DNA from 2 places in the Exiguobacterium sp. GL_137 genome. Region 1 is predicted to be linked to the other one. Evidence: predicted binding sites of a transcription regulator. Region 1 holds the regulator's gene; the other holds the start of a gene.

What was found. The regulator LexA, encoded in region 1, represses DNA repair genes until DNA is damaged. The targets are predictions, from matches to a motif close to CGAACATATGTTCG.
Region 2: a site for LexA is predicted at 5,027-5,040, ahead of AC3IRK_RS01695 (NUMOD4 domain-containing protein). Genes of this name have one in related genera too.

The regions. Positions count from the first base shown of each region.
Region 1 covers NZ_CM174406.1:1,122,976-1,130,548, reverse strand. The annotation lists gene AC3IRK_RS05810 (ABC transporter transmembrane domain-containing protein) at 1-1,129, opposite strand, end outside; gene AC3IRK_RS05805 (YneF family protein) at 1,248-1,478, opposite strand; gene tkt (transketolase) at 1,587-3,575, opposite strand; gene AC3IRK_RS05795 (DUF896 domain-containing protein) at 3,771-4,007, opposite strand; gene AC3IRK_RS05790 (YneB family resolvase-like protein) at 4,120-4,773, opposite strand; gene yneA (cell division suppressor protein YneA) at 4,819-5,106, opposite strand; gene lexA (transcriptional repressor LexA) at 5,317-5,931, shown strand; gene AC3IRK_RS05775 (metal-binding protein) at 5,962-6,432, shown strand; gene AC3IRK_RS05770 (MIP/aquaporin family protein) at 6,619-7,323, shown strand; gene glpK (glycerol kinase GlpK) at 7,361-7,573, shown strand, end outside.
Region 2 covers NZ_CM174406.1:300,779-308,351, reverse strand. The annotation lists gene AC3IRK_RS01715 (DNA/RNA non-specific endonuclease) at 146-1,138, shown strand; gene AC3IRK_RS01710 (GGDEF domain-containing protein) at 1,188-2,276, opposite strand; gene AC3IRK_RS01705 (hypothetical protein) at 2,434-2,619, shown strand; gene AC3IRK_RS01700 (methyl-accepting chemotaxis protein) at 2,737-4,392, shown strand; gene AC3IRK_RS01695 (NUMOD4 domain-containing protein) at 4,437-4,961, opposite strand; gene AC3IRK_RS01690 (DEAD/DEAH box helicase family protein) at 5,100-5,684, shown strand; gene AC3IRK_RS01685 (hypothetical protein) at 5,642-5,977, shown strand; gene AC3IRK_RS01680 (hypothetical protein) at 6,216-6,542, opposite strand; gene AC3IRK_RS01675 (DNA alkylation repair protein) at 6,539-7,573, opposite strand, start outside.

The DNA.
Region 1 (7,573 bases):
ACGTCGATTTTCCGGCACCGGTCCGACCAACGATTCCAAGTGTCCGTCCGGGTGTCAATGTCACGTGAATGTTCTCAAGCACAGGTTGTGTCTCATATACAAACCGATCAATCGCGACTTGTAAATCAGCGGACGAAACCGTCGTCGCCGCTTCTTTCGCATCCTTGATTTCCGGTTCGATTGCAAGCATCCGTTCAATCCGGTCGTACGAAGCCCGTCCCCGTTCGACGATATTAAACAACCAGCCGAACGCAAGCATCGGCCACGTCAGTAATCCCAAATATGTAGTGAAGGACACGATGTCCCCGATCCGAATTTCCCCTTGCTGTAATAAATACGCGCCGTATCCGACGGCAATGATATAAGATAAGCCGACCAAACCGAAAATCGTCGGATCAAATAAGGCATCGATTTTCGCGACCCGGCGGTTTTTTTGAACGACATCATCAGATAACGAAGTAAACGTTCCGACATCCGATTCAACTTCCCCTGTTGCTTTCAAGACGCGGACTCCGCTGACGCTTTCTGCGACCTTGTCATTCAAATCCGAAAAAGCTTCCTGCGCATCGTGGAATCGGGAGTGCAGCATCTTCCCGTACCGTGACGTCAAATAAACCATCAGCGGCATCGGTAACAACGAAACAAGCGTCAGTTTCCAACTGATCGTCGTAATCATCGTGATGATGACGAAACTGCCCATCGTCACGGAATCGACGAGTGTCAAAATACCGGCTCCTGCCGTCATCGAGACGGCTTGTACATCATTCGTCGCATGAGCCATCAAATCCCCGCTGCGGTACTTCTTGTAAAATGATTGATCCAGGTCCGAAAAATGACCATATAGCTGACTTCGCAACAACCGGCCGAGCCGGATCGACGCTCCGAAGATGTAAAACCGCCAAAAATAACGAATCACATAGGTCGATACCCCGATCAACACCAGTGTCGCGACCAGTTTCCATAAATCATTTTTCGTCAAACTGCCTTCGCTCAGTCCGTTGACCGTCGAACCGATTACTTTCGGCGGAATCAGTTCCAGTCCGGCAACAAAAATTAAAGCAATGATGCCTAAACTGTATGCTTTCCATTCGAGTCGGAAAAACCAACTCAGTTTCCTGAAGACTCCCATACAAGTCCCCCCTTTTTAAATCGATTGAGTATTTCTAATAGTCTCACATTTTAGATTAGCCATCTTCCTAAAAAATAGCAAACAAAAGGAGACCAAATTGGTCTCCTTTTACAAGTCGTTATTTTTTCGGTGATTTCATTGAACCACTCATTGAACGCATCACTTGGTTGACTTTCTTTTGTGATGGCTTTTGACCCATTTGCATCATCAATGTCTTAATCATATCTTCGTTGATTGGTGGGTTTTGCTCCAAATAGTTCATCATGTATCGACGAGCGATATAAAAACCAAGGGCGACACCAGCTACCAAGCAAAGAAGGGCAATTAAAATCCAAATCCATGTAGCCAAGTTGCTTCCTCCTCTAACTTCAAACGTCGCTTTTTACTATACTATAATTTAAAGCCTTTGCATAGATAATGCAAAAAAAAGGTGCGCGCGTTTGCGCACCTTTCTTCATTAACCGAGTTGCTTGACTGTGTTCAAGACATTTTCGACAGACATGCCGTACTCTTTTAACAGAAGATCTCCAGGAGCCGAAGCACCAAAGCGATCGATTCCGATGACTTGTCCTTCTGTTCCTACATATTTATACCAACCGAGTGAAGCACCGGCTTCAATCGCAAGACGCTTCGTGATGCGTTTTGGTAAAACTGATTCTTTGTATTCTGCTGATTGCGCTTCAAACAATTCCCATGATGGAAGTGAAACGACTGCTGCCGTTTCGCCAAGTTCTTTTTGTGCTTCGACTAACAGATGCACTTCAGAACCTGTTCCCATTAAGATTGTATCCGCTTTGTTGATGTCACCCGCAATGACGTATCCGCCTTTTTCAGCGCCTTCAACCGTCGTACCTTCAAGTTCAGGTAATCCTTGACGTGTCATGACGAGAAGTGTCGGTTTGTTTGTTGATTGAACGGCTGTTTTCCATGCGGCAATCGTTTCTTTCCCATCTGCCGGACGGTAAACTGTCAAGTTCGGCATCGCACGGAAACTCATCAAGTGTTCAACCGGCTCGTGTGTTGGACCATCTTCACCAACAGCAATCGAGTCATGTGTCAGGACGAAAATCGACTGGATACCCATCAACGCTGCTAAACGAACTGCAGGACGGAGGTAATCCGAGAATACGAAGAATGTCGCACCGTAAGGAATGACACCACCGTGTAACGCCATACCGTTGACAGCTGCTGCCATCGCAAACTCACGCACACCAAACCAGATGTTACGGCCGCTTGGATCGATGTCGAAGTCAGCTTCGCCTTTGAGCATCGTGTTGTTTGATCCTGCTAAGTCAGCTGAACCACCGAAGATTGACGGGATGTTTTTCGCAAGAGCGTTCAAGACTTCACCACTTGTCTGACGTGTCGCTTTTTTCGATGTCAGATCATATGTTGGCAGGTCTGCTTCCCAGTTGCTTGGCAATTCGTTGTTGATGGCTTGAACAAGTTCAGCATGCAATTCTGGATGCGCCGCTTTGTATTGTTCCATTTTCTCAGTCCATGCTGCTTCTGTATCAGCACCACGTTTGACAATGCGTTCTTCGAACAAGTCTTTGACTTCTTCCGGGACGTAGAATTCTTCGTGATCCCAAACGTAGCTTGCTTTCGTCAACTTGATTTCCGCATCTCCGAGTGGTGCACCGTGTGAAGCCGATTTACCTGATTTGTTTGGTGAACCAAATCCGATGACTGTTTTCACTTCAATCAATGTCGGTTTTGTTGTTTCAGCTTTTGCTGCTTCGATTGCTTTTGAAATCGAATCAAGATCCGTTCCGTCTTCGACACGGATGACTTGCCAGTTGTATGCTTCAAAACGTTGTTGAACGTTTTCTGAGAATGATTTATCGAGATCGCCATCGAGCGAGATATCGTTTGAATCATACAGAACAACCAATTTGCCAAGACCTAAATGTCCTGCAAGTGATGCCGCTTCTGCCGAAACACCTTCCATTAAGTCACCGTCTCCGCAAATCCCGTATGTGAAGTGATCGACGACGTTTAACTCGTCACGGTTGTATTTTGCTTCCAAGTGACGTTCTGCCATCGCCATACCGACAGCCATCGCAATGCCTTGTCCGAGTGGACCAGTCGTCGCATCGACACCTGCTGTGTGACGGTATTCCGGGTGACCCGGTGTTTTTGAGTTCCATTGACGGAATGACTTCAAGTCATCCATCGCGAGATCATAACCTGATAAATGGAGGAGTGAGTAGAGAAGCATTGAACCGTGTCCTGCTGAAAGTACAAAACGGTCACGGTTGAACCATTCTGGATTTTTAGGGTTATGGTTCATATGATCCGCCCATAATGTAAATGCCATCGGTGCTGCACCCATCGGCATTCCCGGGTGACCCGAGTTCGCTTTTTGTACTGCATCAATTGATAAGGTACGAATCGTATTTACTGCTAATAATTCTACTGTTGTCATGTTCGTCAAAACAATCATCCTCTCTCTTTTTCACAAATTCCTCCTCATTTTAGCATACCCACAAATGTGATACAACTTTTCTAAATAGTATGTCACATTGAAATGAATGCGCTCTCTATTGCCGTTTTCTTGGCACTTTCGTGATACATATTACGAACGTTTCACCAAAAAAAGCTACGCCACTCATCCCAATGAGTGACATAGCTTTTGTCATTATTGTTTGTTCCGTTCTTCTTCCTGTGCTTGCTTCAGTTTTTCAGGTGTTACGTCGGTTCCTTCTTCATCGACGATTTTGATGCCCATCATCTGATTTTTGAACGAACCACGGAATGCTTCCAGATAGGCAGTCCGTAATTCTTTTTGTTCCGCTGTTTCTGCATCAGTCAGCGGTTCGACTTTTGATTTATTGGCTAATTCGTTAATCCGGTCCAGTTGTTCTTGTGATAACATGATATCCCTCTTTCTGTTGACTCAAAGTTGAGCTTTCAATAGTAACCTTACTGTAAAAGACACGAAAAAAAAAGCAAGTTTGATGCGCCGCTGAGGCATCAAACTTACTTCCTTATTCGTACGTACTGACTACTTCTTTATATTCCAGATAACGCCGGTTGACGGTCGCTTTCGAAATGTCGTGTCCCATCCCTCTTAATGTCACCGCGATGTCGGCGAATGTCAGTCCTAACTCACGTAACCGGACGATTTCTTCAATCGGGACTTCCTTTCGGCTCCGACCGGCATTTTCACCTTGACGGTTGAGGTTCTGCTCGGGACGAAATCCATTTTCGACAGCCCGTCGCATCCCGCGGGCAATTTTCGCATTATGCAGTTTCCGTTGATACTCTTCGACGAGCGATACAATTTCAAGAACCATCGCTTCGGCGTCTGCCAGTTTATACTCGCCATCCGATTCCATCGTCATCAGTTGAACCTGATGTTTTTGGAACGTATGTAAAATGGCGATTTTGGCATTCCCGCGTCCGATCCGCGTATCATCCGTCACGAGAACGGCATCCACGGCTTGACGTGTGACGTAATCGAGAACGGATAACATCCCTTCCCGATCAACGTCATAACCACTTTCCTTTTCCGTGATGATCTCCACGACTTCAAATCCTTTTGTTGCAGCGAGTCCCGACAGTTCCGATCTTTGCCGCTCAAGCGAGCTGTCCTGTGCTTCTTTTTCCGTCGAGACGCGACAGTAGATTACTACTTTCACTGTACTTCACACCCCTGTTCGTTCTTTGACAACCTTTACAGTTTGTCATTGTTGCGCGATTGGTACAACGATTTTGTTTTTCGAAATGACATGAGTCGTCTTCAGTTCATTATTCTCGATCAACCACTCGACATATTCCTGATCTGTCATCGATCCGTCATTATAGACTTCGGCGACCTGTTCGACGGTCGCGTTTTGATCGACTGTGACAGAAGCCGTCAAGAGTTGCTCGACCTTCTCGTCCGGTCGAGGTGTTAAAAGGAAAAGAATGAAAGCCAGGCTGAGCGTATAAAAAACAATGGAAAAGGCATGGGTACGAATCGTATGCATCATGATAAATCCCTCCAGTTAAAAATGTTTTTAGAATAGATGTTCTCGGAACAATTGTTCGCATAACTCATCTTAAACCAAGAACCGGTGTTCGGTCAACACAAAATGTCGAACAATTGTTTGTACGCTCATTTGTTCTATGTTATAGTGATTTTAGAAACATGTATTCCTATAACCTTCAAAAAACCAATCCGGAAAGAGGTGGCAATTCATATGCGGAAAATGTCGAAACGACAACAAGAAATCCTTGACTACATCGTTGCTCAAGTAAAACTGAAAGGGTATCCCCCTTCAGTTCGTGAAATCGGTGAGGCTGTTGGTCTTGCTTCAAGCTCAACGGTACACGGTCATTTGGATCGTCTAGAAAAACGCGGACTGATTCGCCGTGACCCAACTAAGCCACGTGCGATTGAGATATTGCTTGATAAAACTGATGAAAATCACGAAGCCATCGTTCATATTCCCGTCATCGGGAAAGTAACGGCCGGTTTTCCAATCACGGCCATCGAAAACATTGAAGAACATTTCCCGCTTCCTGCCCATTACGTCGGGAACGAAAATGTCTTTATGTTGACGATTGATGGTGAGTCGATGATCAACGCAGGTATTCTAGACGGTGACCGGGTCATCGTTCGTCAGCAAAACACAGCAGAGAATGGTGAAATCGTCGTTGCTATGACCGAAGATAGCGAAGCGACCGTCAAACGGTTCTTCTTAGAAGATCAACAAGTACGTCTCCAACCAGAAAATGATTCGATGGACCCGATGTATTTCGATAACGTCTCGATTCTTGGCAAGGTCATCGGCGTATATCGGACGATCCACTAAGCGAGGGACCAGCACAGCTGGTCTTTTTTTATGCCTTCTGGAAATGTACACGATACAGTCAATACCGTTGCTTTAACCGGCTATGTTGCGTATTCGGTCGCAACCCAGCAGACGGATTGGCTTCCAACCGCTGTCGGCATCGCCGTCGGCACCCTTTGGCTTTCACCAGACCTCGACTTGAAGTCCGAACCTTACTACCGGCACGGTCCTTTACGGGTCTTTTGGATGCCTTATGTCAAAATCATGCCCCACCGCTCCATCTGGTCGCACGGTTTGATCATCGGCGATCTCATTCGCCTGATGTACAGCGCCGCTTTTCTGATTCCGCTTTTATTTTTGGCGCTGTACCTGAAAATCATTGAATCGAGTACGGTCGATTCCTGGTTCGCGTCCATGCCTGCTTTCATCATCGGCGTCATGGTTGCCAGTACGATACATATTGTCCTTGATCACTCCAGCAGCTTCTTTCGAACAAAAAAGAAGCGGAAAAAGCGTCGTTGAAAATCCTTCGTTCATTGTAAAAATGAACGAAGGATTTTTTTAGTATCCATTATTCATTTTTTTAAACATAAATTAAGGAAATTTTAATCAAAGATTTGAATTAATTGTATTGAAAACGTTCTCAATTAGATGTAGGTTTAAATGGAAAGGCCATTATTTGCTTTAATCCAAAGGGAGGGTTTTTGCATGAGTAACTTTACAAGTGAGCTGATTGGAACAATGATTCTGATTTTGCTCGGCGACGGAGTCGTTGCAGGGGTTGTCTTGAGAAAGACGAAATCTGAGAACGGCGGCTGGATTGTCATTACATTCGCTTGGGGTCTCGCCGTCATGACGGGAGCATACATTGCTGCCTCGAGTGGTGCACATCTCAATCCTGCATTGACATTGGCGCTTGCCATGAATTCCGATTTACCGTGGGCAGACGTACCTGTCTATATCGCCGGTCAATTAATCGGAGCATTCATCGGTGCAGTACTCGTTTGGCTTCATTATATGAAACACTTTGAAGCGACTGATGATCAAGCAGCAAAACTGGGTGTGTTCGCAACAGGTCCGGCGATTCGCCATACACCGTCAAACCTGATTTCAGAAATCATCGGGACGTTTGTCTTGGTATTCGGAATCCTGTCATTTGGTCTGACAACATTTGGTGACGGACTGAAACCATTCATCGTCGGTCTTCTTGTCGTCGTCATCGGTCTCTCGCTCGGTGGTACAACAGGATATGCCATCAACCCGGCCCGTGACCTTGGTCCGCGGATTGCACACGCTATCTTACCGATTAAAGGAAAAGGTTCATCTGACTGGGGTTACTCGTGGATTCCAATCGTTGGTCCGATCATCGGTGGTGGAGTAGCCGTCTTGCTGTATCAACTGCTGCAAAACTGATTTTGTTTGACACCTACATCTCAAGGGGGATTTCAGCATGGAAAACAAGTACATCTTAGCACTCGACCAAGGAACAACAAGCTCACGCGCCATTATTTTTGACCACGATGGTCAAATCGTGAACTCTGCGCAACGTGAATTCAAACAATACTTCCCGCAACCGGGCTGGGTCGAGCATGATGCCAATGAAATTTGGGGATCAATCCTCGCTGTCATGGCGGATGCTCTCGGAACGGCTGATATCAAACCG
Region 2 (7,573 bases), 820 kb from region 1:
AAACAACCGTCTTTTGAAAGACTATTTTTGATAAATTACCTGACACTATCTATATCATCTAGTTAGATATTTAAAATCAGCTTGTATTCAGGATAAAAGATTCCTAAAATGAACAAGTATGTCATGCCATTTAAGGAGTCTACCTATGAAACTATCCTTTACTTACTTTGCGTTACCGCTGGCTGCCCTTCTCTTAACGGGATGTGCCGGTGAAGAAAAAGCTTCGCAAGAACCGAAGACCGACCAATCAACCATTCAGAAGGATTCATCGAAGCAGGCAGAAACAGAAACCAAACCGGTCGAATCAGACAAGACGTCTGAGAAACCCGTTACGAAAAAACCGGCGAAAACTGAAACAGTCACTGCTGAGGCAACAGCCAAGTCTTCGAAGAACTCCGTTTTTTCCGGCTATACAAAACTGAACGTCGACGGGGGCGACCTGTCCGGTGACCGGGAACCGAATGCTGTCGTCAATATCGGATTCGGGGACCGGAAATATTGGGCCTTTACGAACGAACATGCCCAACTCGTTAAAGTGATTGCGAAAAAAATCATTTTACAAAATGATACCGAGGAAACGACGTCATCCGGTCGCTATTATTCGGACGAAGCGAAGGTTCCGGGTGTCGAGAGCCCGCAGCTTGATGAAGGTCATGTCATTGCCGATTCGCTTGGCGGAGTCTCGAACGCCTATAACATCACGCCGCAGGACAGTACCCTCAACCGGCACGGGGATCAAGCCTATATGGAAAACAATATCCGCAAAGCCGGTGACGTAACGGACTTCGAAGCGACCATTACGTATCCCGATACGACGACACAAATCCCGTCGCATTATCACTATACGTATACGCTACGAGGAAATAAAATCGTCGACGACTTCGACAACGTCAATCCAGATGAAGTCAATGCCGAACTCGGTCTGACTGAAGACAAAGAAGAACCGACACAAGCCCCTGCCGATCCGGAACCAGCTTCCGACACAACGGGTGACGTCTCAACCGTCGACACCGACGGCAACGGACAAGTTACAATCCAAGAGGCGAAGGACGCCGGTTCCGCTATGCCGATTACAGATGACCATTGGCTCTATCCGTACATGCGGGACAATGACCATGACGGCATGGTCGGTGAATAATTCTTAGCTCAGCACAAACAGGCGGACTCCGAGGAGCCCGCCTGTTTGTTTAGTTTTCTTCGCTATGCGCGACGACCTTATTCCGTCCCGTCTGTTTCGCTTGATACAATGCCTGATCGGCTTTTTGAACGACTTCAAACGATGTGTCCGCCTGATCCGAGGATGCTGCACCAATCGATAACGTGACATGAAACGCCGGATACGTACTGAAGACAAAATGCTGATCGGCACAGGCCAAACGGATTGTTTCGCCAAGCCGAACGGCTTCTTTAAGCGGTGTGTCCGGTAACAGTACAACAAACTCTTCGCCGCCGTAACGTCCCACAACGGCTTCGTCGGGACTACAGTGTTGCAACAGATGACTCAGTTGACGCAAGACGACGTCACCCCCGTCATGTCCGTACGTATCGTTCACCGATTTAAAAAAGTCGATGTCGACAATCAGAACGGAAAACGCAAATCCATGTTTGTCATAGTGAGACAGTGTCTCATCCAGTTTCCGCCGGTTGGCAAGATTTGTCAGTCCATCCGTCAAAGCAAGTTCCTGTTGCATCTGAACGAACTGGAAATGTTTCCGTAGTTCCTGCAGGAAACGATACGTGACGTAGCCGCCCAATAACATGAAAATGATGTAGACCAAGGCGATTTCAAGAAACCGGTTAAACGTCTCCGTTAATAGATAAAGAGCAGGTAAACTGTAGCCAATCCCAATACCGATCAAGACTAAATAATCTTTGAGTGTATGCGACGCAAATCGACGGTAAATACTTGCCGTGATAAGTAAAGCGATACAAATTAAACCGGTCAGGAGCAACCCTTCGTAAGCCCCCGGCGGCGTGACGGCAAACCGGGCGCCAATAATCGCTAGCGTCGTAATGCCGCCACTGACCCACCCCCCGTAATAAAACGCCGTGACAAGCGCGACAAGCCGTAAATCAATTTTGGCGCCATCATACGTAATGCTGTTGAGGACAAGCAATACACTGATAAATCCGGCAATGAATCCGACCAAAATACGAAGCTTGACCGGTGAAGCCGGTGAAATGCGTTTGACGTGCCGTAATGGTAAAAAGGCAAATAACAGTGAGGTGATCAATAACGAAAAATTTAACAGAAACTGATTAAACTGACTCAACATGCTGTACGCTCCTTACGTAAAACAAATTCCTTATACGTTATAGTTCTTTATCGGACTGTTTCTTACCTGTTTCAAGTAGCTTAACAGGTTTCCATTTTTTTCATCAGGGAATCAGTTCAAAGAGACCGTTTCTACTTCATAAGGGGGTAATCGCATCATGGATATGAAAGAGGAAAAAAAGAAAAGCAAGATGCCGTTCTTCGTCATTCTTGTCATTATCATTTTTGTCGCCGTCGCCGCTGCCCTGATTATTTATGTCACGTCAGAACCAAAAGAAGAAACACAACAGCTCATGCAGATGACGACCAGTTTCGTCTCGACTTACCTGCCGCATGCCAGCTGACAGTGGACATCCTCGGATGTCCTTTTTTGTGCGCTGAACCTTTACAAGAACGCTACGTTGCCTTCATAAATTATGCCTCATTCCTTTCCGATAGGAAGCATGGAGGCGATAAAACAAATGAAGCAACCTACACAGAAAAAAAGACTCTTGGCCCAACAATTAAACAACTGGCTGATCCCGATCGTCGCGGCGGGACTGTTACTGATCAGTGCTTTAAGCGTTGAAGAACTCTACCGCGCGTCGACGAAGTCCGTCAGCGAACGGTTTGAACGCGAAATGACGATGCTTGATGCCAATATCCGCTCCATCTACTTGGCGTATCCGGAAGACGAACAGGAACGGACACGCGCCATCAAACGATTAAAAAATCAACAGCTCGCCGATATGGCAAGGGACGAGTACGATGCGGCGATTCAGTCGCTCGCAACTAAAAACGTAGCTATTCAACCGTTGGCGTTGACGGCACAACAAAAAAAAGACGTGACGCAACAATTGAAGAAAGCACGCGTCATGATGTTTACGAGTAACGACCGGTTCGTTCTCGCCATGTCGATTCCGGAATTGAATGATGTCCTGTTCTTATCGGTCGATCAGGAACGGTTGGTCGCACCCGCTAAGGCACTGGCCTTGAAACTCGGTGTGCTCGGAATCATTGTCCTCTGTTTCGTCAGTCTGTTGATCCGGGCCCGCATCAAAAAACAACTGGCTCCGCTGTCGGTCTTGTCCTTAAAGATTGAAGAAGCCTATGCACGGCGGACCTATCAACCGATCAGCATCAAAACGACGACGTTTGAATTACAGCAATTGACGCACCAATACAACCAACTGATGCAGCAAGTCGGGAACTTGACGCAAGAAATCGCAATTGCGAGCGAACGACTGGAGGCAACTCAACCCGGTTTTTCGTCCCAACTCGCATCGATTGATGAATCTATCGTTGACGTCCATCAAGTGGCGACGTCGTTGACGGACCAGTCGACGCAGATGGAACAAATCATCACGGAATCCGGGCAACTGTTGACGACCTCGATTGAAGCACTCGCGACGATGGACGAGTCGATCCAAACGAGCCATCAACGGGTCAGCTCCTTTAATGACGAAGCGACGACGAGTCATCGAATCCTCGACTCCTTGCAACAGGATACAACGTTATTACGGACCCTGTCTGTCAACACGTCACAGTCACTGGAAGAAGCGACCGAACGCAATCAACAAATGCATGCCTCGATCCGCTACATCCAACAGGTGGCGGAAGCGACACGCCGCTTATCGCTCAACGCCCTAATCGAAGCAACACGAGCAGGCGAAGAAGGGCGCGGTTTCGTCATCGTCGCCAAGGAAGTCGAGTCACTTGCGCTCGACATCAAACGAAGTATCGATCACATCAACCAGGCGAACCGGGATTTGACGGCCAGCATCGGGCAGATCGAACAAGATGTTGTCCAGATGACGACCCAAATCGAGACGACACACGAACAGCTTGAACAGAGCACCCGACGGATTGCTTCCGTCCTTGATCATGCCCAACAGATTGAAGCCGCGCTCGTCCAGGTCGAGACGGACCGTACGCTCGTCTATTCGGTACAGCCGCAGATTCGGCAACACTTTCAACTGATTGAAACGATTCTGCTTGAGCTGACCCACTACAGCCAATCACTCGAAGCAAATATTCAGGCCAACAGTACCCGGCAACAGGAACTGAAACAGCACGGTCACATCATCGGTGAACAAATTGAGTCTCTTAACAGGACGATTGTCGGTCCGTCCCAGTAAAGATAAACAGACCCCGTGCCAAAAGCACAGGGTTTGTTTTTTGTTTAACTAATATACTGGGCTTCCTTCTTATCGATGATGTTACGGATCCGGTTTTCCGTCACCTGATACGCCATCGCTAACCGGCGAATCGACTGTCCTGCTTGATAGCGGTAGCGGATGTCCCGAATCTGCCGCGGCGACAATTCGATATGTTGCGTCAATAACAAGTCGAACTCGTCGAGGAGCGACGCATACGCTTGACTCACAGACGGTTTGACGGTCAGATTATCGATCTGATCGTTTAGACGATCACCGTCCGCCCGGATAATCCGGTCGTGCACGGCCTCGGAATCGAGAAACGCCTTGGCGACAAGCTCGGCAACATAAAACCGTTCTCCCCGTCCTTGTTTGTACAACGTCACTTTCCGGTAGCCTTCCTGATTGATCCGCGGTCGCAAGACAACGCCATGTCGCCGTTGTTTAACACCACGACTCGTCTCGATGATCCGGTCGAGCGAGCGGACATTCCCCGCTGTTGAAACTTGATACATCCCTTCATAACCGTCTACCATCTTCCAGTGTTCCATATAATCAATGACCTCCATTCGGTCGAAAAAACAGCAACATTTCCTATTGCCATTATATCATTTTACGAACAAACGTTCTAATAGGAACACTCCGGATTTCTGTGCTAGTATTAACAAAAAAAGGAAGAGGTGTCAGGGATGAAGTTTGTGATGTTACTTGGTCCGCAAGCCGTCGGCAAGATGACGATTGGTCAGGAACTCGAACAAAAAACGAGCATGAAATTATTCCATAACCATCAGACGATTGATCTGTTGCATCCGTACTTTGACTTTACGAAGCCGGCGCACCATAAGCTGAAGGACTTGATCCGGCGGGAGATGTTTAAAGAGATGGCCGTCAGTGATCTCGAAGGGGTGATCTTTACATTTTTGTGCCTGTTCGGCGTCGAAGGCGGAGGTATCGAATTCATCGAAAAGACCGTTCAACTGTTTGAAGAAGCCGGTGCCGAAGTCTTCATCATTGAACTTGAAGCTGCCCTGTCGACCCGTCTTGCCCGGAATCAGACGGAAAACCGCTTACTACATAAGTTTACGAAACGGGATATTGCCGCGTCGGAAGCGAACTTGCTCGAAACAGCTGAACAATACCGGACGCACTCACTCCCGGGAGAGTTGCCGTATCCGAATTACTTAAGGCTCGATACCGAGGGACGATCAGCCGCCGATAGTGCCGACGCCATTTGCCGACACTTCAACTGGTCGACACGTTTGGTCGAACAATGACCCAGTCCAAGCAGACGTATTTGCCGGTTTTCTTGACGCTTGGTTTGCTTCTGTTCAATATGCTGACTTCCTACCTGCTGAGTGGACGGTTTTTCCCGAATCTCAGCCTGTGGGTACCGATCGGACTCAACCTCCTGGTCGGAATCGGATACATCGTTTCACTGATGCTTGGGCTTAGATCGGAGAACAGCTACGTCAAATGGTTTAGCATCTTAGCGAACATTGCTTTTTTACTGTCGTTATCCGTCATCACCTTTTTATTGTTGCTCGCAAACGGCATCTCAGAACCGTAATCCGGACACGAAAAAGCGTCTCTTCAGAAGTACGTTTTCTGAAGAGACGGTTTTATTATTGCCTATTCAAAAGAATCGTCGACTCCACTCGACTTCTACAGGAAAAGGAAGCGTGCTTCCGTCAGGAACAGGCGAGACCCGGTCGTCAGGGGACGACCACGGTTTGCGTTCCGCCTGAGAAAAGCGAGTGGAGGAAAGATGATTCTTGGCTCACTTTGTTTAATGATTTTCCCCACTTCTAATGCGTCAAGTCACGCCGAAAAACCGGTCCGTCCGCATAAAATTCATTTTGGAGCCATACCTCCGCTTCTCCATCCCGTCCGGTCACGAACGGCAACAACAGCGTCCGCGCCAGATACGCGACGATGACCGTCAACGCTTCTTCGATGTACCCCGCTCGATCGGTCGGATCAATTGCCTCATAGCTGAGTTGCTGACCGGTTAATTGAATCAGAGCAACCTGTTCGTTCTCTCTTTTCTTCAGTACCCAGATACATCCGTCGGCAGTATCCGTAGCTGTAATCGATAACCGGGATGTCGTAAAGTCCGGATGGCGACCGTTCATGTTGTTTCCTCCTTCGTGACATCAAACTCCGTCGTCGCATAGGCTTCTCCGTTAATCAAAATCGTTAATTGATGTGTTCCCGGATAATGAACGCGCGTCGTCAAGTTCCGGAACGACTGCCGTTTCGCAAACGTCTCCCGTCCCGTCACCTGCCGTGCGCTGATCCGGAAGACTTTTTGACTCGTCCCCCATTTTTTGACGTAGTCGATCACATATTCAATCCGCAGCACTTGCGGTTCGGTCGTCGTCACGTGAAAGGAAAAAGCCAGTTCTCCGCCAATTGCCAGTGTCGGTGTGACAGTCAGTTCGTCGACCGTCACAGTTCCCCGCGTAACGAGTCCAAAGGCTTTTAAGACATCCCGGTGGCCTTGTTTCAACAGAGTTCGTGAAGCGTGGCGTAAAATCCAGTCCGTATGCGGATGCGTTCCAAGCCGCTCCAATCGTTCAATGACGAGTTCCGGATGAGTCTTCGCGATATCATTCAAGTGATTGGCAACACTTTTCCGGACATATAACGCATCGTCTTCGAGCAGTGCATCGAGAATCGGCAAGACCGGTCGCGGATCCGCAATCAGCGATGGAATCATCTGCCCCCACGGTAAACGCGGACGGGTTCCTTCTGACGCCAAGCGCCGGATGTGCTCGTCATTCGATTGACTCCATTGCGTCGCGACCTCTAAAAATCGTTTTTGATCCGCCAGCAGAAAACGGCGGACAGCGAATTCCGATGTCGAGTGCCGGGTCAACCGTTCCAGTGCTAACATTGCCCGGTCCCAGGCGTCACCCGGCGCATAGACTTCGATATAGTCCGGAAAAACGATGCCCGGCAACCCCGGAAACTCCAGGGCAATCGTTTCGAGGTGCGTCGCCGCCTGCTCAAAGTCAGCCGGTAAATAACGGTTAAGCTCAGTCGCAATCCGGCGGACCCGTTGTTTAAACGCCAGCTCCTCCCAGTCCCCTTGTTGAACGACGTCTTTAAAGTCCGGTGCCTGCACCGCTTTCCCCAACCGGTTCAGCCAGTCATCCGTAAA